DNA from 3 places in the Streptomyces sp. NPDC086554 genome. Region 2 is predicted to be linked to each of the others. Evidence: predicted binding sites of a transcription regulator. Region 2 holds the regulator's gene; each other region holds the start of a gene.

The links. The regulator HrcA, encoded in region 2, represses chaperone genes, less so after heat shock. The targets are predictions, from matches to a motif close to TTNGCACTCNGNNNNNCNGAGTGCNAA.
Positions count from the first base shown of each region.
Region 1: groL (chaperonin GroEL) is a predicted target of HrcA. The motif match lies at 2,249-2,275, and genes of this name have one in related genera.
Region 3: groES (co-chaperone GroES) is a predicted target of HrcA. The motif match lies at 2,933-2,959, and genes of this name have one in related genera.

Region 1 is NZ_JBFBJK010000022.1:85,738-92,425, forward strand. Features, by position in the region: gene thrC (threonine synthase) at 1-1,091, shown strand, start outside; gene AB0O76_RS31715 (MoaD/ThiS family protein) at 1,189-1,464, shown strand; gene AB0O76_RS31720 (cold-shock protein) at 1,915-2,118, shown strand; gene groL (chaperonin GroEL) at 2,404-4,029, shown strand; gene AB0O76_RS31730 (hypothetical protein) at 4,115-5,359, opposite strand; gene AB0O76_RS31735 (hypothetical protein) at 5,747-6,031, shown strand; partial or broken gene AB0O76_RS31740 (Scr1 family TA system antitoxin-like transcriptional regulator) at 6,138-6,335, opposite strand; gene AB0O76_RS31745 (polysaccharide deacetylase family protein) at 6,377-6,688, opposite strand, start outside.
Region 2 is NZ_JBFBJK010000002.1:398,148-404,835, reverse strand. Features, by position in the region: gene AB0O76_RS04500 (ATP-binding SpoIIE family protein phosphatase) at 1-1,008, shown strand, start outside; gene hemW (radical SAM family heme chaperone HemW) at 1,070-2,302, shown strand; gene AB0O76_RS04490 (DUF3097 domain-containing protein) at 2,554-3,375, opposite strand; gene AB0O76_RS04485 (MBL fold metallo-hydrolase) at 3,411-4,154, opposite strand; gene hrcA (heat-inducible transcriptional repressor HrcA) at 4,369-5,385, shown strand; gene dnaJ (molecular chaperone DnaJ) at 5,386-6,525, shown strand; gene AB0O76_RS04470 (nitronate monooxygenase) at 6,682-6,688, shown strand, end outside.
Region 3 is NZ_JBFBJK010000005.1:95,471-102,158, forward strand. Features, by position in the region: gene AB0O76_RS09795 (SDR family oxidoreductase) at 1-576, shown strand, start outside; gene groL (chaperonin GroEL) at 735-2,363, opposite strand; gene groES (co-chaperone GroES) at 2,481-2,789, opposite strand; gene AB0O76_RS09810 (polysaccharide deacetylase family protein) at 3,298-4,230, opposite strand; gene AB0O76_RS09815 (methyltransferase domain-containing protein) at 4,313-5,524, shown strand; gene AB0O76_RS09820 (sigma-70 family RNA polymerase sigma factor) at 5,614-6,688, opposite strand, start outside.

The sequences.
Region 1 (6,688 bases), on a different contig from region 2:
CCGCCAACATCTGGCGCTACGCGCCGCTGCTCCCCGTCCCCGCCGACGTGGCCGACAAGCCGAACCTGAACCCCGGCTGGACCCAGCTCGTCAAGGCCGACAACCTCGCCCGTGAACTCGGCGTCGAGCAGGGCAAGTTGTTCGTCAAGGACGACTCCGGCAACCCCACGCACTCCTTCAAGGACCGCGTCGTCGCGCAGGCGCTCGAGGCGGCGCGCGCCTTCGGGTTCACGACTCTTTCGTGCTCTTCGACGGGCAACCTCGCCGGTGCTGTCGGCGCCGCCGCCGCCCGCGCCGGCTTCCGCTCCTGCGTGTTCATCCCGCACGACCTGGAGCAGGGCAAGGTCGTCATGGCCGCGGTGTACGGCGGCGAGCTCGTCGGCATCGAGGGCAACTACGACGACGTGAACCGCTTCTGCTCCGAGCTCATCGGCGACCCGCTCGGCGAGGGCTGGGGCTTCGTCAACGTCAACCTGCGGCCGTACTACGGCGAGGGCTCCAAGACCCTCGCGTACGAGATCTGCGAGCAGCTGGGGTGGGTCCTTCCGGACCAGCTGGTCATCCCGATCGCTTCGGGCTCGCAGCTCACGAAGATCGACAAGGGTCTGAAGGAGCTGATCCGGCTCGGCCTCGTCGAGGACAAGCCTTACAAGATCTTCGGGGCGCAGGCGGAGGGGTGTTCGCCGGTTTCTGCCGCCTTCAAGGCCGGGCACGACGTCGTACGTCCCCAGAAGCCGAACACCATCGCCAAGTCGCTGGCCATCGGCAACCCGGCCGACGGGCCGTACGTCCTGGACATCGCGCGGCGTACGGGTGGTGCGGTGGAGGACGTCAACGACGAGCAGGTCGTCGACGCGATCAAGCTTCTCGCTCGCACGGAAGGGATCTTCGCGGAGACCGCCGGTGGTGTGACCGTGGGCGTTGCCAAGAAGCTGATCGAGGCCGGTCTCATCGACCCGTCCCTCACCACCGTTGTGCTCAACACCGGGGACGGCCTGAAGACCCTGGACGCCGTTGCCGAGACGTCCCAGGCCACCGCGACCATTCGGCCCAGCCTTGATGCGTTCCGCGACGCGGGGCTTGCAGGCTGAGCTTGTCCGCTTGTCTGCGGGGCCGTCGTGGCTGGTCGCGCAGTTCCCCGCGCCCCTTACGGGGCGCCTCCGCCCCCTGTATCAAGAGGTGAACCCCATGAGCGTCAACGTCCGCATCCCCACCATCCTTCGTACGTACACCGACGGTAAGGCCGAGGTCGCCGCCGAGGGGACGAATCTCTCCGAGGTGATCGCCGACCTGGAGAAGAACCACGCCGGCATCGCCGCCCGTGTCCTGGACGACCAGGGCAAGCTGCGCCGCTTCGTGAATGTGTACGTGAACGACGACGACGTCCGTTTCGAGCGGGGCCTTGAGACCGCCACTCCGGACGGCGCGGGCGTCTCGATCATTCCGGCCGTCGCCGGAGGCTGACCATCGAGCACAGTGCCGGCGGCTGATCCTTTACGCAAGCACCCTGTGTTATCTCAATTGCCCCCTCCGCGAGAGAAGTGGAGGGGGCAATTCCGTGTGGTTGAGCGCGGTACAGTTGGGAAACGAGCTTCTCCGTTTGTGCCGAGCGCATATACGAAGTCGGTCCGGGGCCGACAAGAAGTAGCCAAAGTGCACTGCCCATTTGAGCCGATCACGGCATTTGTCTGGCCCGACTTGCCCTGAACTCCGGCAAATTCTCCGCATATTTCCGATCGGGCGTGCCCGGAATTCTCGTCCGATTGACCTGTTGCAGACGGCAGTTGGACAGATACATTCAGCCGCGGTCGACGCGTTCCGGCGCACACCTCCACATCCCATTGGGGGGGTGAGGTCTGACCCGGGTCCGCGAAGTGCGGGCCCGTGCAAGGGCCAGTAATAGGGGAGTTAGGCATGGCTCAGGGCACCGTCAAGTGGTTCAACGCGGAGAAGGGGTACGGCTTCATCGCGGTCGACGGTGGTGCGGATGTTTTCGTCCACTACAGCGCGATCCAGATGGACGGTTACCGCACCCTTGAAGAAGGTCAGCGAGTCGAGTTCGAGATCTCGCAGGGCCAGAAGGGTCCGCAGGCGGACATGGTCAAGCTCGCCGTCTGATCTCGGCGCGATCGGCCACCGACGCACTCACGGCGAGGGGCCCGTATCCCATCTGGGGTACGGGCCCCTCGTACGTCTGGGATCCGTCAGAGGCGCTTGCACTCGCAGGGGGCGAGTGCTAATCATTGGCTTAGCACTCTCCCAGTGAGAGTGACAGAACTTGGATCGGGTCAGCGAGGTCCGCAGGCCGGGTGGGGCAAGGAACCACACGGCACGCAGGCCGTCCGTCGCGGGCGCGGGCACGATCCGTTTGCATTTCCACCCCGTCCGGGAGGACCACTTCACATGGCCAAGATCATCGCGTTCGACGAGGAGGCACGGCGCGGCCTCGAGCGCGGCATGAACCAGCTCGCCGACGCCGTCAAGGTGACCCTGGGCCCCAAGGGTCGCAACGTCGTCCTCGAGAAGAAGTGGGGCGCCCCCACGATCACCAACGATGGTGTTTCCATCGCCAAGGAGATCGAGCTCGAGGACCCGTACGAGAAGATCGGCGCCGAGCTGGTCAAGGAGGTCGCGAAGAAGACGGACGACGTCGCCGGTGACGGCACGACGACCGCGACCGTCCTGGCCCAGGCCCTGGTGCGCGAGGGTCTGCGCAACGTGGCCGCCGGTGCCAACCCGATGGCCCTCAAGCGCGGCATCGAGAAGGCCGTCGAGGCCGTCTCGGGCGCCCTGCTCGAGCAGGCGAAGGATGTCGAGACCAAGGAGCAGATCGCTTCGACGGCCTCCATCTCCGCCGCCGACACCCAGATCGGCGAGCTCATCGCCGAGGCGATGGACAAGGTCGGCAAGGAAGGCGTCATCACCGTCGAGGAGTCGCAGACCTTCGGGCTCGAGCTTGAGCTCACCGAGGGCATGCGCTTCGACAAGGGCTACATCTCGGCGTACTTCGCGACCGACATGGAGCGCATGGAGGCGGCCCTGGATGACCCGTACATCCTGATCGTCAACTCCAAGATCTCGAACGTGAAGGACCTCCTTCCGCTCCTCGAGAAGGTCATGCAGTCCGGCAAGCCGCTGCTGATCATCGCCGAGGACGTCGAGGGCGAGGCCCTGTCGACCCTGGTCGTCAACAAGATCCGTGGCACCTTCAAGTCCGTCGCCGTCAAGGCCCCGGGCTTCGGTGACCGCCGCAAGGCCATGCTCGGCGACATCGCCATCCTCACCGGTGGCACCGTCATCTCCGAGGAGGTCGGCCTCAAGCTGGAGAACGCCGGTCTCGACCTGCTCGGCCGCGCCCGCAAGGTCGTCATCACCAAGGACGAGACGACGATCGTCGACGGTGCCGGTGAGAGCGACCAGGTCCAGGGTCGCGTCAACCAGATCCGTGCCGAGATCGAGAACTCGGACAGCGACTACGACCGCGAGAAGCTGCAGGAGCGCCTGGCGAAGCTCGCCGGCGGTGTTGCGGTCATCAAGGCCGGTGCCGCGACCGAGGTCGAGCTCAAGGAGCGCAAGCACCGCATCGAGGACGCCGTTCGCAACGCGAAGGCCGCCGTCGAAGAGGGCATCGTCGCCGGTGGTGGCGTGGCCCTCATCCAGGCCACCGCCGTCTTCGAGAAGCTTGAGCTCGAGGGCGACGAGGCCACCGGTGCCGCCGCTGTGAAGCTGGCCCTGGAGGCCCCGCTGAAGCAGATCGCGGTCAACGCCGGCCTTGAGGGCGGTGTCGTCGTCGAGAAGGTGCGCAACCTGACCGTCGGCCACGGCCTGAACGCCGCGACCGGTGAGTACGTCGACATGATCGCCGAGGGCATCCTCGACCCGGCGAAGGTGACGCGCTCTGCCCTGCAGAACGCCGCCTCCATCGCCGCGCTGTTCCTCACCACCGAGGCCGTCATCGCCGACAAGCCGGAGAAGGCGGGCGCTGCCCCGGCCGGCGGCGGCATGCCGGGCGGTGACATGGACTTCTGATCCCTCGTGGATCGTAAGTTCTGAGCGCCTGCTCGTACGACGGGGCGGCACTCTCCTCACGGAGGGTGCCGCCCCGTCGGCGTTCCTACGGAAGCCGGTCCATGATCCAGGTGCAGAGCTCCTCGGTGACCAGCGTGTGGCCCTCGTTCTGCGCGGCGCAGAGGTACTCGTCGAGCTCGCTGTCCCCGGAGGTCTCCGGGAACGGCTCGTACAGCTTCTGGTGGGTGTCGACGTCGCGCAGGGCGACCGCGCTGACGGCGGGCACGAAGCAGTGCTCGCGGATCTCGGCCTCCGAGCCGAGACCGATGATCGCGGGGATCTTGTTCAGCTCGTCGGCGAGGATGCCGAAGCCCTCCAGGGTGCCGCCGGGCGCGCCGTCGATCTCGGGCAGGCCCGAGGTGCGGATCTGCGGTTTGCGCAGGGTCACCACCCGTAGCTGCGCGACGAGTTGGTCCTCGCCCGCCGCCTGCGTGTAGAGGTGGGTGCCGGTGATGGCAAGGCCCTTGCCGCGGAATGCCCGCACGCCGGGGTCGATGCCGTTGCCCTCGCCGGTCCGTACGCCGTTGGCCACGCCGATCTTCCGCGGCCGCGCGGGCCAGCCGCCGACCCGCTCCAGCTCGGCGATGAACTCGGTGCGCTGTTTGTCGGTCTCGGGGGCGTCGTCCCACTCGGCGATGTGCTGCCACAGGAGCTGGCGGGCGGCCGGGCTGTTCATCTGGTTCGAGAAGGCCGCGTTGAGCCGCCGGATGTAGTGCGCGAACGACTGCAGGGCGACGGGGATCCAGGCGCCGCGGTGCGGGCTGTCGTACGAGAAGTAGAGCCCGGTCTGGTGGTCGTTGTCCGCGCCGCCGTCGTGCTCCATCTTGGCGAGCGCGTACCGCGTGACGAGGCCGCCCATGCTGAAACCGCCGACGGCCAGCGGGTGTTCGCCCCTGCGCCGCGCGATCGCCTCCTGGATCGCGGCCCGCGCGACCTCGGCGTTCTCCAGGATGGACGCGCTGCGCTCGTCGAAGCCGATCAGTACGACGTCACGCCCGCGCTCCCGCAGCGCGCTGATGAACGGGTACGGCCCCCGCTCCAGGATCTCCCACGAGAAGTCCAGGTCGCTGGGCCCGGAGTTGAACCCGTCGCCGAGGAGCACCGGGCGCCGCAGCCCCTGCTCGGGGTCGGCGAGGTACACCCAGGCGGTGCCGCCCGGCAGCGTCCACTCCTCGTCCGGGGCGGGCGCGGCGGCGGGGACTTCCCTGGGGCCGGGCGCGAGGGTGATGCGGGCGGCGCTGCGCAGGGCTTCGGCGATCTGCTCTTCGTTGGGCTCGTTGGGCTCGGTCATGAAGGTCCCCTCCGGGAGTACCGGTGCGATGGCGTACGCGTGGTCATGACGTTCGGTGCCATCTTTGGTACGTCGGGTAGCCGCCGACAGTCGGTCTCGGCGATCCGCACCGGGGCCAGGAGCCTTTCGGACAGGGCGACTTCGGCCGATTACGCGTGTGACGCGAGGGGCGCGGTCCGCCGACCAGGGGCGTACCTGTGGCCTTGGCACCGCGGCCCGTGCCGGCCGACGGCGCGTCGGCCAACACGGCGCCCGGCCCGGCCGCCCGTACCCCGCCGCGGCGCGGGAACTCTGTCGCGAAGACGACCGGGCCGGGTGACGGTTGGCTGGGCAGTTGGCGGCGGTGGCGAGCAGTGACCTAGGGCGGGGCTGTTCGTTTCCCTTGACATGAAGATCACCAAGATCCTGATGACCGGTGCCGCCGCCGCGGCCATGGTGGGCGCCTCCGCTTCCGGGGCGTTCGCGGCCGACCCGGCGCCGAGCGCTTCGGCCGGGGACAAGAACGTGGATGCGGAGTCCGTCGCGACCGTGGCGCTCGCCCAGGCGCGCGACAACCTCAGCACCGGCCTCGCGGGCCGGCGCATCAGCAAGTCCCCGGATGTGCTGTCCGACGTCGCCAACGTCGCCGGCAAGATCGATGAGTCGGGGAAGTCCGCGCTCGCGGGCAAGTAGGGCGCTCGCTGCTTGCGGCTTGAGCTCCGGGATTCCTCGCTGTCAGGTGGCCTTGAGGTTCGTGACGAAATCAGGGCCAGGGATTCCTTCGGGGAGAGCGCTGCTGCTTCAGGGGGCCGTCCATCGAAGCGTGAGCCCCGGCGTCGAACGGCAGCACCTGCATGATGATCCGGCGCCTGCGCGCGAGGTCCGCCGCGTGGCGCAGCGCCTCCGCCATGACCGTGCCGTCGCCCACCTCCCGCCTGAGGGCGGCCTCGTCCAGAACGGCCCACAACAGCGGGGTTGTTGGATCGTCGAGGAGGTGGGCGACGGCACGGTCATGGCGTCGCCGGAGTCGGTCGGGGCTCAGCGGACCGGGAAGCCGAAGGTGTAGCCCTGCTGCTTGAGCCGGGGGAGGAGCGTGCGCAGGGCCTCGACGGTCTGGGTGCGGTCGCCGCCCGCGTCGTGGAAGAGGAGGGTGGGGCCGTTGGGGAGTTCCCGCTCCACGGTGGTGACGATGGCGTCCGTGCCGGGACGTTCGAAGTCCTTGCTGTCCACGTTCCAGCCCAGCGGGCGCATGCCCCGGGAAGCGGCGAGCTTGCGGCTGGCGGGGGTGAACGCGCCGCCGGGCGCCCGGTAGTACATCGGGCGTACGCCTCCGGATGCCTTGGTGATCAT
Region 2 (6,688 bases):
GGCGCGGTCCCCGTGCCCTGGCCCGCCGACGCGCTGCCGGACGAAGAGGCCGGCACGGCGCTCGCGTACCGCCTGACCGCGGGCGGGCGCGCGCTCGGCACGCTCGTCATCGGGCGGTCCGGAATGGTGCGCTTCGCCGACGAGGTCACCGGGCTCATCGAGGACTTCAGCCGCCGCGTCGCCCTCGCCGTCAGCGCGGCCCGCCGCTACCAGCGGCAGGCCAATATCAGCCAGGTCCTGCAGCGCGGCCTGCTGCCGGGATCCGTGGCCGAAATCCCCGGCGTACAGAGCGGCGTGGTCTACGAACCCCGCGACAAGGGCGGCCCCGGTGGAGACTTCTACGACGTGTTCCAGGCGGGCAAGGGCCGCTGGTGCTTCGCGCTCGGCGACGTCCAGGGCAAGGGCGTCGAGGCGGCCGTCGTCATCGGCCTCGCCCGGCCCTGGCTGCGGCTGCTCGCCCGCGAGGGCTACCAGGTCGCGGAGGTCCTCGACCGCCTCAACCAGCTCCTCCTCGACGACGCGACGGAGGCGGCGGACGCGGCCGCGGTGGTGGTCGCGGTGGCGGGCGGCCAGGGCGTGCCGCCGGACGGCGCCACGTCCCGCTTTCTCTCCCTCCTCTACGGCGAGCTGGTGCCCGTCGAGGGCGGCGTCCGCTGCACCATCGCGAGCGCGGGACACCCGCTGCCCCTGCTGCTCTCCCCCGACGGGGACGTCCGGGGAGCGGCCACGCCCCAGCTCCTCCTCGGAGTCGTCGACGACGCGACGTACACGAGCGAGACCTTCGAGCTGCGGACAGGCGACACGCTCCTCTGTGTCACGGACGGCGTCACGGAGCGCCGCTCGGGCCGCCACTTGTTCGACGACGAGGACGGCCTCGCGACGGCGCTTGCCGGCTGCGCGGGGCTCGACGCCGGTCTGGTCGCGGAGCGGATCAAACGTCTGGTGCACGAGTTCTCCGAGCGGCCGCCGGACGACGACATGGCGGTGCTTGTGCTGCAGGCGCAGTAGTCGCGTCAGGGCAGAACGAGGGCGGCTCGGGGATTCCCTGCGGTGCGGGACAATCGAAGGTATGCCTTCCGCACTGCCCGATGGTGAGCCCATGCCCGAGGACGGGACGCTGCCCGCGTCCGCCCTGCAGGGGGCGGGGGCCCGTCCACTCGGCTTCTACCTCCACGTTCCGTACTGCGCCACGCGCTGCGGATACTGCGACTTCAACACGTACACGGCGACCGAGCTGCGCGGCTCCGGCGGCGTCCTCGCCTCGCGCGACAACTACGCGGACACCCTGATCGACGAGGTGCGCCTCGCACGGAAGGTACTGGGCGACGACCCGCGCCCGGTGCGGACCGTGTTCGTAGGAGGGGGTACGCCGACGCTCCTTGCGGCGGGTGATCTTGTCCGCATGCTGGGTGCGGTGCGGGACGAGTTCGGCCTCGCGGACGACGCGGAGATCACGACTGAGGCGAACCCGGAGTCGGTCGACGCGGCGTACCTGGCGGAGCTCCGGGAGGGCGGCTTCAACCGAATCTCCTTCGGCATGCAGAGCGCGAAGCAGCACGTCCTGAAGGTGCTCGACCGTACGCACACGCCGGGCCGCCCCGAGGCGTGCGTGGCTGAGGCCCGCTCGGCGGGCTTCGACCACGTGAACCTGGACCTGATCTACGGCACTCCGGGCGAGTCCGATGCCGACTGGCGGGCCTCGCTCGACGCGGCGATCGGCGCGGGCCCCGACCACGTCAGTGCCTACGCGCTGATCGTGGAGGAAGGCACCCAGCTGGCGCGGCGGATCCGGCGCGGGGAGGTGCCGATGACGGACGACGACGTGCACGCGGACCGGTACCTGATGGCCGACGAGGTGCTCGGTGGCGCGGGATTCTCCTGGTACGAGGTGTCCAACTGGGCCACATCGGAGGCGGGGCGGTGTCTGCACAACGAGTTGTACTGGCGGGGGGCCGACTGGTGGGGGGCCGGGCCGGGGGCCCACAGCCATGTCGGGGGTGTGCGGTGGTGGAACGTGAAGCATCCGGGGGCGTACGCGGGGGCGCTGGCCGGTGGTCGGTCGCCCGGGGCCGGGCGGGAGGTCCTCTCGCCGGAGGACCGGCGCGTGGAGCGGATCCTGCTTGAGCTGCGGCTGCTTTCGGGGTGCCCGTTGTCGTTGCTCCGCCCTGCGGGGCTTGCGGCTGCGGGGCGGGCGTTGGAGGAGGGGTTGCTGGAGGCGGGGCCCTTCGGGGAGGGGCGGGCGGTACTTACTCTGCGGGGGCGGTTGCTGGCGGATGGGGTTGTGCGGGATCTCGTCGACTGACGGTCAGAGCGGCTTCCTTTCCCCAACCCCGCCCCTTCCCGAAACTTTCCGGCTCCGCCGGCCGGGGTGGCCGTCAATCACCGGCTCCGCCGAGTTCGTCCTCAAATGCCGGACGGGCTGAAAGACCTGCGGCCGGGCTCGAAGACCTGCCGATGGGTGGGCGGGTAAGTGCCGGGTTTCGGGCGGGTGGGCGGGAAACTCGCCGCGAAGCGGCGGTACGGCGGCGCGGTCGACGACGGCGCGTCGGCGGGCTAGGGAGCTGTGACGAAGTCGATCAGTTCCTCCACGCGGCCCAGGAGTTCCGGCTCCAGATCCCGGTAGCTGCGCACCGAGCCGAGGATCCTCTGCCAGGCGGCGCCCGTGTTCGGGGACCAGCCCAAAGCAGCGCAGACGCCCGTCTTCCAGTCCTGCCCCCGGGGGACCCGGGGCCACCCCGCGATGCCCACCGACCCCGGCTTCACCGCTTCCCACACGTCGATATACGGGTGGCCGACGACCAGCGCATGCGCACTCGCACTGCTCACCGACGCCGCGATGCGGGACTCCTTCGAGCCGGGGACCAGGTGGTCCACCAGGACGCCGAGCCGCGCGTCAGGACCCGGCGCGAACTCCGCGACGATCGCGGGCAGATCGTCGATGCCCTCCAGGTACTCGACGACGACCCCCTCGATGCGGAGATCGTCACCCCAGACCCGTTCCACCAGCTCCGCGTCATGCCGCCCCTCGACATAGATACGCCCCGCCCGGGCGACCCGGGCCCGCGCTCCCGGCACGGCCACCGACCCGGAAGCGGTACGGGTGGGACGTACCGGAGCCGAGGCCGCGGCCCGCACCAGCGTGACTGTACGGCCCTCCAGGGAGAAGCCGCCCGGCGTCATCGGGAAGACGCGGTGCTTGCCGAAGCGGTCCTCGAGGGTGACCGTCAGCCCCTCCGCCGTCTTCTCGCAGCGGATCACCGCCCCGCAGAAACCGGTGCTCAGCTCCTCCACCACGAGGCCCGCATCCGCGGCGACCTCCGGCACGGGCTTCGGCTTCTTCCATGGCGGGGTGAGATCGGGGGAGTACTGGCGCATTCGGACGACGATAGGAAGAAGCGGCGCCCCACCGCCTACGACACGCCGAAACGCGCCGCCAGTGTGGCCCGCTGCGCACGGACAAACTCCGCATTCACCACGGCTCCGTGCCCGGGGACGTACAACGCGTCGTCCCCGCCCAGGTCCAGGAGCCGGTCGAGCGCCGCCGGCCACCGCTTCGGGACCGCGTCGGAACCCGCCTGCGGTTCGCCGGACTCCTCGACCAGATCGCCGCAGAAGACGATCTCCGGGGAGCTTTCCGTGCCGGGGACGAGGACCGCCATGTCGTGGCCCGAGTGCCCGGGGCCCACGTTGGCGAGCAGTACCTGCACCCCGCCGCCCAGGTCGAGCGTCCACTCCCCGCACACCATGTGATGCGGGTGGACGAGCAGGTCCGCGGCCTCGGTGGCGGCGTCCCGGGGGACACCGTGCCGTACCGCCGACTCCCGCAGCTCGTCGCGGCCCCTGGCAAGGAGTGTGTCCAGGCCCACCGCGCCGTACAACTCAACCCCCGCGAACGCCGCAGCGCCGAGCACATGGTCGAAGTGCGGGTGGGTCAGGGCGAGATGGGTGACCCGGCGGCCGCCGCCCAGAATGTCGCGGGCCTGGGTCCGCAGCTCCGCGCCCTCGCGCAGGGTCGCGCCCGCCTCGATCATGAGGGCGGATTCGCCGCCGACGACAAGACCCGCCGTGCAGTCCCACACCGGAAGGCGTCGCCGCCCGACATGCGGCGCAAGCCGCTCCCATCCCGCCTCGTCCCATGCCAGCGCCACGTCCATATGCCGACGCTAGCCCCCGGCGGAAGGCTTGGCAGCCGCTGCCCGGTGCCGTGGTACCGAAGCAGGAGGTCCGGCCCTTGCCGGGGCCGTACCCGACGGCCGTACACTGGGCGCGGCGAGGACTGGCACTCGCCCGAGGGGAGTGCCAGGAAGGGGCTCGGGGCAGACAAGTGCCAGGGCGAAACGGTGGACGAAACGGTGGAGGTGTGCGCGGATGCTCAGTGAACGCAGGCTCGAGGTGCTGCGCGCCATCGTCCACGACTATGTGGGGACGGAGGAGCCCGTCGGCTCCAAAGCCCTCACCGAACGGCACAGCCTCGGCGTCTCCCCGGCGACCGTCCGCAACGACATGGCGGCGCTGGAGGAGGAAGGGTTCATCGCCCAGCCTCATACGAGTGCGGGGCGCATCCCCACAGACAAGGGGTACCGCCTCTTCGTCGACAAGCTGGCCGGCGTCAAGCCGATGGCGGCGCCCGAGCGCAGGGCCATCCAGAATTTCCTCGATGGTGCCGTCGACCTCGATGACGTGGTCGCTCGTACGGTGCGACTGCTCGCACAGCTGACCCGGCAGGTCGCCGTCGTGCAGTACCCCTCCCTGACCCGGTCGACGGTCCGGCACGTGGAGCTGCTCTCGCTGGCTCCCGCCCGCCTGATGCTCGTACTGATCACGGACACCGGACGGGTCGAGCAGCGGATGATCGACTGTCCCGCCCCGTTCGGCGAGACCTCGCTCGCCGACCTGCGGGCGCGGCTCAACAGCCGGGTCGCGGGCCGCCGCTTCGCGGACGTGCCGCAGCTGGTGCAGGACATGACGGACTCCTTCGACGCGGAGGACCGTGGCACGGTGGCCACGGTGCTCTCCACGCTTCTCGAAACGCTCGTCGAGGAGACCGAGGAGCGGCTGATGATCGGCGGAACGGCCAATCTCACCCGCTTCGGACATGACTTTCCCCTCACCATCCGGCCCGTACTCGAAGCCCTTGAGGAGCAGGTCGTGCTCCTCAAGTTGCTTGGGGAGGCTACGGATTCGGGCATGACCGTACGGATCGGTCATGAGAACGCCCATGAGGGACTCAGCTCCACGTCCGTGGTCTCGGTCGGCTACGGTTCGGGCAGCGAGGCAGTAGCCAAACTCGGCGTGGTCGGACCGACCCGCATGGACTATCCGGGAACGATGGGAGCAGTACGCGCAGTGGCACGTTACGTCGGACAGATCCTGGCGGAGTCGTAAGTGGCCACGGACTACTACGCCGTACTCGGCGTGCGCCGCGACGCTTCCCAGGACGAGATCAAGAAGGCCTTCCGGAGGCTGGCGCGTGAGCTTCACCCGGATGTGAATCCGGATCCGAAGACTCAGGAGCGCTTCAAGGAGATCAACGCCGCGTACGAGGTGTTGTCGGACCCGCAGAAGAAGCAGGTCTACGACCTCGGCGGCGACCCGCTGTCCCAGGCGGGCGGCGGCGGTGGCGCGGGCGGTTTCGGGGCCGGTGGCTTCGGCAACTTCTCGGACATCATGGACGCGTTCTTCGGTACGGCGTCGCAGCGCGGCCCGCGCTCGCGCACGCGCCGCGGCCAGGACGCCATGATCCGTCTGGAGATCGACCTCGACGAGGCCGCCTTCGGGACCACCAAGGACATTCAGGTCGACACGGCTGTCGTCTGTACGACCTGCAGTGGGGAAGGGGCGGCCCCCGGGACGTCCGCCCAGACGTGTGACATGTGCCGCGGTCGCGGTGAGGTGTCGCAGGTCACGCGGTCCTTCCTCGGCCAGGTCATGACGTCGCGGCCGTGCCCGCAGTGTCAGGGCTTCGGCACGGTCGTGCCCACTCCGTGCCCGGAGTGCGCCGGTGACGGCCGCATCCGGTCGCGGCGGACGCTGACCGTGAAGATCCCCGCCGGTGTCGACAACGGCACGCGGATCCAGCTCGCGGGCGAGGGCGAGGTCGGCCCCGGCGGCGGTCCCGCCGGTGACCTGTACGTCGAGATCCACGAGCTGCCGCACTCCGTCTTCCAGCGGCGCGGCGACGATCTGCACTGCACGGTGACGATCCCGATGACGGCCGCGGCGCTCGGCACGAAGGTGCCCCTGGAGACCCTTGACGGGCTCGAGGAGATCGACATCCGGCCCGGTACACAGTCGGGGCAGTCCGTGCCGCTGCACGGGCGCGGCGTCACGCATCTGCGGGGCGGCGGCCGTGGCGATCTGATCGTCCACGTCGAGGTCCTCACGCCGACGAAGCTGGATGCCGAGCAGGAGCGGGTGCTGAGGGAGCTTTCGCAGCTCCGGGGCGAGGAGCGGCCCACCGGCCAGTTCCAGCCGGGCCAGCAGGGGCTGTTCTCCCGCTTGAAGGACGCGTTCAACGGCCGCTGAGGCATTGGTGCTCCGGCGCCGGGGTTCTGCCCCGGTGCCGGGGTAACGGGCGGGTGGGTGGGAAAGGTCTGTTGCCCGCCGCAGGCGCAGGCGCCTGCGGGCCCAGCGGAAGGGGCGAGATTCGGCCGCCCGCCCAGGGCATGGCACGATGCGTTCATGTCCT
Region 3 (6,688 bases), on a different contig from region 2:
GCCGCCGTCGAGAAGCGACTCGGAGACCGCAGGAATCCGGTCGACCTCCTGGTCAACAACGCCGGGTTCGGCAACAAGGGCAGTTACCTCGAGGTGCCCATGGCCGACGAGCTGACCATGCTCAAGGTGCACTGCGAGGCGGTGCTCCGGCTGACGTCGGCGGCCGCGGAGGCGATGCGGGAGCGGGGCCGTGGCGGTGTCGTCAACGTCGCGTCGGTGGCGGCGTTCGTGCCGCGCGGGACGTACGGCGCTTCGAAGGCGTGGGTCGTGCAGTTCACCCAGGGGGCGGCGAAGGACCTGGCCGGCTCCGGGGTGCGGCTGATGGTGCTGTGCCCCGGATTCGTACGGACCGAGTTCCACGAGCGCGCAGGGATGGGCACGTCCAACATCCCCAAGTGGATGTGGCTCGACGCCGACAAGCTGGTCGCGGCGGCCCTGTCCGACTTGGCGCGGGGCAAGACCCTGTCCATCCCGGACCCCAGGTACAAGACCCTGATGGGGGTGGTGAAGGTGACGCCGAGGGCACTGCTGGGCGGAGTCACATCCCGTACGGGAAGAAAGTACGGCCCGCAGTAGGAGACGCGCCCCTTAAGGGGCGCGGGGAACTGCGCGAGGACGGACCACGACCCGCAGTCGGAAACGGCGCGGATCCCGGCAGACGAGCATCCGAAAACACTGAGGCCCGGCGCCCCAACCAGGGGGCACCGGGCCTCAGTTCAGCTCAGCGCAGCGGGTCAGTGCGAGTGACCGTGCCCGTGCCCGTGCCCGGCCTCAGCCTCTTCCTCAGCAGGCTTCTCGACGACCAGCGTCTCAGTCGTCAGCAGCAGCGAAGCGATAGAGGCGGCGTTCTCCAGCGCGGAGCGCGTCACCTTGACCGGGTCGATGACACCGGCCTTGACCAGGTCACCGTACTCGCCGGTCGCAGCGTTGAAGCCGAAGTTCTTGTCGAGCTCGGCAACCTTCGAGGTGATGACGTAGCCCTCGAGGCCGGCGTTCTCGGCGATCCAGCGCAGCGGCTCGACGGCGGCGCGGCGGACGACCGCGACACCGGTGGCCTCGTCGCCCTCCTTGCCGAGGTTGCCTTCGAGGACCTTGACGGCGTGCACCAGAGCGGAGCCACCACCGGAGACGATGCCCTCCTCGACCGCGGCGCGGGTCGCGGAGATGGCGTCCTCCAGACGGTGCTTCTTCTCCTTGAGCTCCACCTCGGTGGCGGCGCCGACCTTGATGACGCACACGCCGCCGGCCAGCTTCGCGAGGCGCTCCTGGAGCTTCTCGCGGTCCCAGTCGGAGTCCGTGGCCTCGATCTCGGCCTTGATCTGGTTGACGCGGCCCGCGACCTCGGAGGCGTCGCCGCCACCGTCGACGACGGTGGTGTCGTCCTTGGTGATGGTCACGCGGCGGGCGGTGCCGAGCACGTCCAGGCCGACCTGGTCGAGCTTGAGGCCGACCTCTTCGGCGATGACGGTGCCGCCGGTGAGGGTGGCGAGGTCACCGAGCATGGCCTTGCGGCGGTCACCGAAGCCGGGGGCCTTCACCGCGACGGCGTTGAAGGTGCCGCGGATCTTGTTCACGACCAGGGTCGAAAGGGCCTCGCCCTCGACGTCCTCGGCGATGATCAGGAGCGGCTTCGAGGCGTTGGTCTGGATGACCTTCTCGAGCAGCGGCAGGAGGTCCTGGATGGAGGAGATCTTGCCCTGGTGGATGAGGATGTACGGGTCGTCGAGGACGGCCTCCATACGCTCCTGGTCGGACACCATGTACGGGGACAGGTAGCCCTTGTCGAAGGCCATGCCCTCGGTGAAGTCCAGCTCGAGACCGAAGGTGTTGGACTCCTCGACGGTGATGACACCATCCTTGCCGACCTTGTCCATCGCCTCGGCGATGAGCTCGCCGACCTGCGGGTCCTGGGCGGACAGACCGGCGACGGCCGCGATGTCGGCCTTGTCGTCGATCGGGCGCGCGGTGGCGAGGAGCTCCTCGGACACGGCGGCGACGGCGGCGTCGATGCCCTTCTTCAGGGCGGCCGGGGACGCACCGGCGGCGACGTTGCGCAGGCCTTCCTTGACGAGGGCCTGGGCGAGCACGGTCGCGGTGGTGGTGCCGTCACCCGCGATGTCGTTGGTCTTGGTCGCCACCTCCTTGACGAGCTGGGCGCCGAGGTTCTCGTACGGGTCCTCGACCTCGACCTCACGGGCGATGGTGACACCGTCGTTGGTGATGGTCGGGGCGCCGAACTTCTTGTCGATGACGACGTTGCGGCCGCGGGGGCCGATCGTCACCTTGACCGTGTCGGCAAGCTTGTTGACGCCGCGCTCGAGGGCGCGACGGGCGTCCTCGTCGAACTTCAGGATCTTCGCCATGGGAGCGGTTCAGCCCTCTCGAAAACTCGGGTTTAACGAGCTGAGCCCCTCGCCGCCCGGCAATCAGCGGGGTGACCAGGGGCGCAGCTCAAAGCAATGTTTCTGCTTCGGGGTGAATTACTTCTCGACGATCGCGAGCACGTCGCGAGCCGAGAGGACGAGGTACTCGTCGCCGTTGTACTTCACCTCGGTGCCGCCGTACTTGCTGTACAGCACGACGTCGCCGACCTTGACGTCGAGCGGCAGGCGCTCGCCGTTCTCGAAGCGGCCCGGGCCCACGGCGAGGACAGCACCCTCCTGGGGCTTCTCCTTCGCGGTGTCCGGAATGACCAGGCCCGAGGCCGTGGTCTGCTCGGCGTCGAGCGGCTGGACCACAATGCGGTCCTCGAGCGGCTTGATGGCAACCTTGGAGCTGGCGGTCGTCACGATCCGGTCTCCCCCTTCGGAGATCTACGGGGTTAACAGTCTGAAGTGGCGACCAGGTGGATCCGTCGTCGCGGGTGCCGGACCTGCCCGTCGCTATTGGCACTCTCCATTGGGGAGTGCCAGAGCTGAGACTAGGACGGGGATTAGCACTCGGTCAAGCGGAGTGCCAATTGCTGACGCGGGTCTTAACCGGGGGGTGCGCCCCCGGGGCGTGCCGACGGCGTCCCGCGCCCCTCGGGGCAACGCCTCTCCGGGGCTGGGGGTTCCGTCTGCGTTGCCTCGTGCCGTTCCGTTTTTTGTGGCCCGGCGGGTGGGGCTGTGCCCACCCGTTCCGCCTTGCGGAACGCCTGCCCACAGCCAGGAGGCGGCTTCTTCTGCGGCATCTTCTCTGCCGCCTTTCTGCCCAACCTCTCGATCGGGTCCACCGACTGAGCGCAGCCCGTGAGCAGTGCGGGCGCGAGGACGCCTGCCGTGAGGGCTCCGGCAAGGAATCGCCGCGCCCGCCCGGTCACAGGTAGTCCTCCAGCCTGGCCACCGCGTACCCCTTGCCCGTGACCGTCTTCATGACCTTGCGGATCATGTCGGGCATGGTGCCTTTCCAATGCTCGCGCCCCCTGAAGTGCGTGAGGATGATGTCGCCGGGGTGCAGGTCCTTGTCCCACTCGCGCCACTCCATGCGGTCGGCGAAGGCCTCGGACGCCCACAGCGGAACCGCCTTGATGCCGCAGGACTTGGCGGCGCGCAGCGTGTCCTTGTTGTAGTTGCCGTACGGCGGGCGGAAGAGCTCGGGGCGTTTGCCGTACCGCTTCTGGATGGTGTCCTGCATGCCGCAGATCTCGCGGCGCTGGCCCGCGTACGAAAGTCCCGGCATATAGCGGTGGTTGAGGGTGTGGTTGTTCAGGGCGACGCCGCGGGACTGCATCTTCTTGAAGTAGCCGTAGTCCTCCTTGACCAGGTAGTCGCTGAGGAACGCGGTGTACGGGATCTTCAGCTCGCTCATCATCTTCAGCAGCGCCGGGTCCTTCTCGGCGCCGTCGTCGATGGTCAGGAAGACGATCTTCTTCTTGGTCGGGATGGTCGTGAAGACGGGCGGCAGGCCCGCCTGACCCTTGACCTCGAAGCCCTTGCGGGTGGTGATCCGCGGCTTCTTGGCGGGTGCCGCGGGAGCGGCCAGCGGGGTCTTCGTCAGGCCCCAGCGTTTCGCGGTGGCGGCGCGGGCGACCTGGGCGACGCGGAGCTTCTGGGCGTAGGAGTCGAGGGCGCGGGCCGGCGGGGCGTCGAGGCGCTGCCGGCCGGGGGCGGGCTGCACGCCGTCCTCGCCTCCGAAGGCACAGCCGGAGGCGATCGCGGCGGCGGTGAGGGCAGCCACGGTGAGCCGTGCCTGGTTCTTCCGTCGCTTCCACCTTCTGCCGTATTGATCATTTTGTCGTACTAGTTGCATGGCGCCGGATCTTTGCAGCTCACGGCCCTGATGAAGGGCCGACACCGCCGTCGCGCGCGCACCATCCACCGACTGGCCCACAATGGGCCGGGTGAACGACCTCGACCACGCCCTGGCCTCCTTCTCCGCGCTGCTCACCCCCGAGGGCCGGTCTCTGCTCGATCTCGACGAGGTGCGGGAGGCCGATCCGGCGCGGGAGCTGGCCGTCGCAACCCGCCTTCGCCGCGAGCACCCGGCGGAGTTGGTCACGGCGGTGCTCGCGCAGGCGCGGCTGCGGCGGCGTGCGGTGGCGAAGTTCGGCGCCGAGGACGCGGGGCGGATGTTCTTCACGCCGAACGGCGTCGAGCAGGCGACGCGGACGAGCGTGGCCGTGCACCGCGCGGAGAGCTTCAAGGCACTGGGCGTACGCAGTCTCGCCGACCTCTGCTGTGGCATCGGCGGCGACGCGATCGCGCTCGCGCGGGCCGGGATCGCCGTCCTCGCCGTCGACCGTGACCCGCTGACCTGCGCGGTGGCGCGCGCGAACGCGGAGGCCCTTGGGCTCGCCGAGTTGATCGAGGTCCGCGAGGGCGATGTCACCGAGGTGGACGCATCCGCGTACGACGCGGTCTTCGTGGACCCGGCCCGGCGGGGCGGGCGGGGCCGCATCTTCGACCCCGAGGCCTACTCGCCGCCCCTCTCCTGGGCCATCGAGGCCGCCCGCAAGGCGCCGCACGCGGCGCTGAAGATCGCTCCCGGGATTCCGCACGAGGCGGTGCCGGACGACGCCGCGGCGGAGTGGATCTCGGACGGCGGGGACGTGAAGGAGGCCGTGCTGTGGTTCGGCACCGACTCCCCCGCCTCGCACCGCGCGACGCTGCTGCCCTCCGGGGCCTCGCTGTGGTCCTCGCTCGACGCGATGCTGCCGGATCCGGAGGTGCGGGCGGTGGGGCGCTATCTGTACGAGCCGGACGGCGCCGTCATCCGTGCGCATCTGGTGGCGGAGGTGGCGGCGCGGGTCGAGGGCGGTCTTGTCGACGAGACGATCGCGTACGTCACTTCGGACTCGCTGCATGAGACGCCGTACGCGGTGGCGTACGAGATCACCGATCAACTCCCCTTCGGGGTGAAGAAGTTGAAGGCGCTGCTGAAGGAGCGTGAGGTCGGGATCCTGACGGTGAAGAAGCGGGGGTCGGCGGTGGAGCCGGAGGAACTGCGCCGGAAGGTGAAGCCGCAGGGCAAGAACTCGGCGACGGTTTTCCTCACGCGGGTGGGCGGGGCACCGACGATGCTGATCGGGCACCCGGCCCCGTAAGGGGCGCGGGGCTGTGACACATGCGGCTCCGCCGCGTGGGCGCGACCAGCCACAGCGGACCCGCAGACTCTGAACCTCCCAGCGAAACCTCAGCAGTCGGCCGCCCTCCCCAGCAACAACTCCCGCTCCCTCCCATTCCGCGCAAGCCCCGCCGCCCGCTCGAACTCCTCCCGCGCCTCCGCCCTGCGGCCGAGGCGCAGCAGCAGATCGCCCCGCACGCTCGGCAGCAAGTGGTAGCCCTTCAGGGCCGGTTCAGAGGTCAGCGCGTCCACCAGGGGCAGCGCCTCGCCGGGGCCGACCGCCATCGACACCGCCACCGCGCGGTTCAGTTCGACCACCGGCGAGGGCGCCCGCTCGGCCAACAGGGCGTACAGGGCGGCGATCTGGGCCCAGTCCGTCTCCTCGTACGAAGCCGCGTTCGCGTGGTTCGCGGCGATCGCGGCCTGCAGGGCGTACGGGCCAGGGCCACCCGTGGCCACCGCCCGTGCCCGCGCGAGCGCCGCGAAACCGCGCCGGATCAGCGCCTGGTTCCACCGGCGGCGGTTCTGTTCCGCGAGGAGCACCGGCTCGCCCGCCGGGCCCGTCCGCGCCGCCGCGCGCGAGGCCTGGAGCTCCAACAGCGCCGCCAGGCCGTGCACTTCGGGCTCCTTCGGCATCAAACCGGACAGCACGCGGGCAAGGCGGAGCGCGTCCTCGCAGAGGGAAGGGCGCAGCCAGTCGTCGCCCTCCGTGGCCGCGTACCCCTCGTTGAAGATGAGGTAGATGACCTCCAGGACCGATCCGAGGCGGGCCTCGCGGTCGGGGCCGTACGGAACTTCGAAGGGCACCCCTCTGGCGGCGAGGGTGCGTTTCGCGCGCACCACGCGCTGGGCCACCGTCGGCTCGGGGACCAGCATCGCGCGGGCGATCTCCGCCGTCGTCAGACCGCCGAGCAGCCGCAGCGTGAGCGCGATGCGGGCCTCGGCGGAGAGCACCGGGTGGCAGGCGGTGAAGACGAGACGGAGGAGGTCGTCGTCGATGTCGTCGGGGTCGGCGTCGGCCGGGTCGGCGTCGGCCGGGTCGGCGGCGGACGGCGGCGCCGCCTCCAGGTCGCGGCCCATCTCCGCCAGCTTGCGCGCGTAGCGCTCCCTGCGGCGTACGAGGTCGATGGCGCGGCGCTTGGCC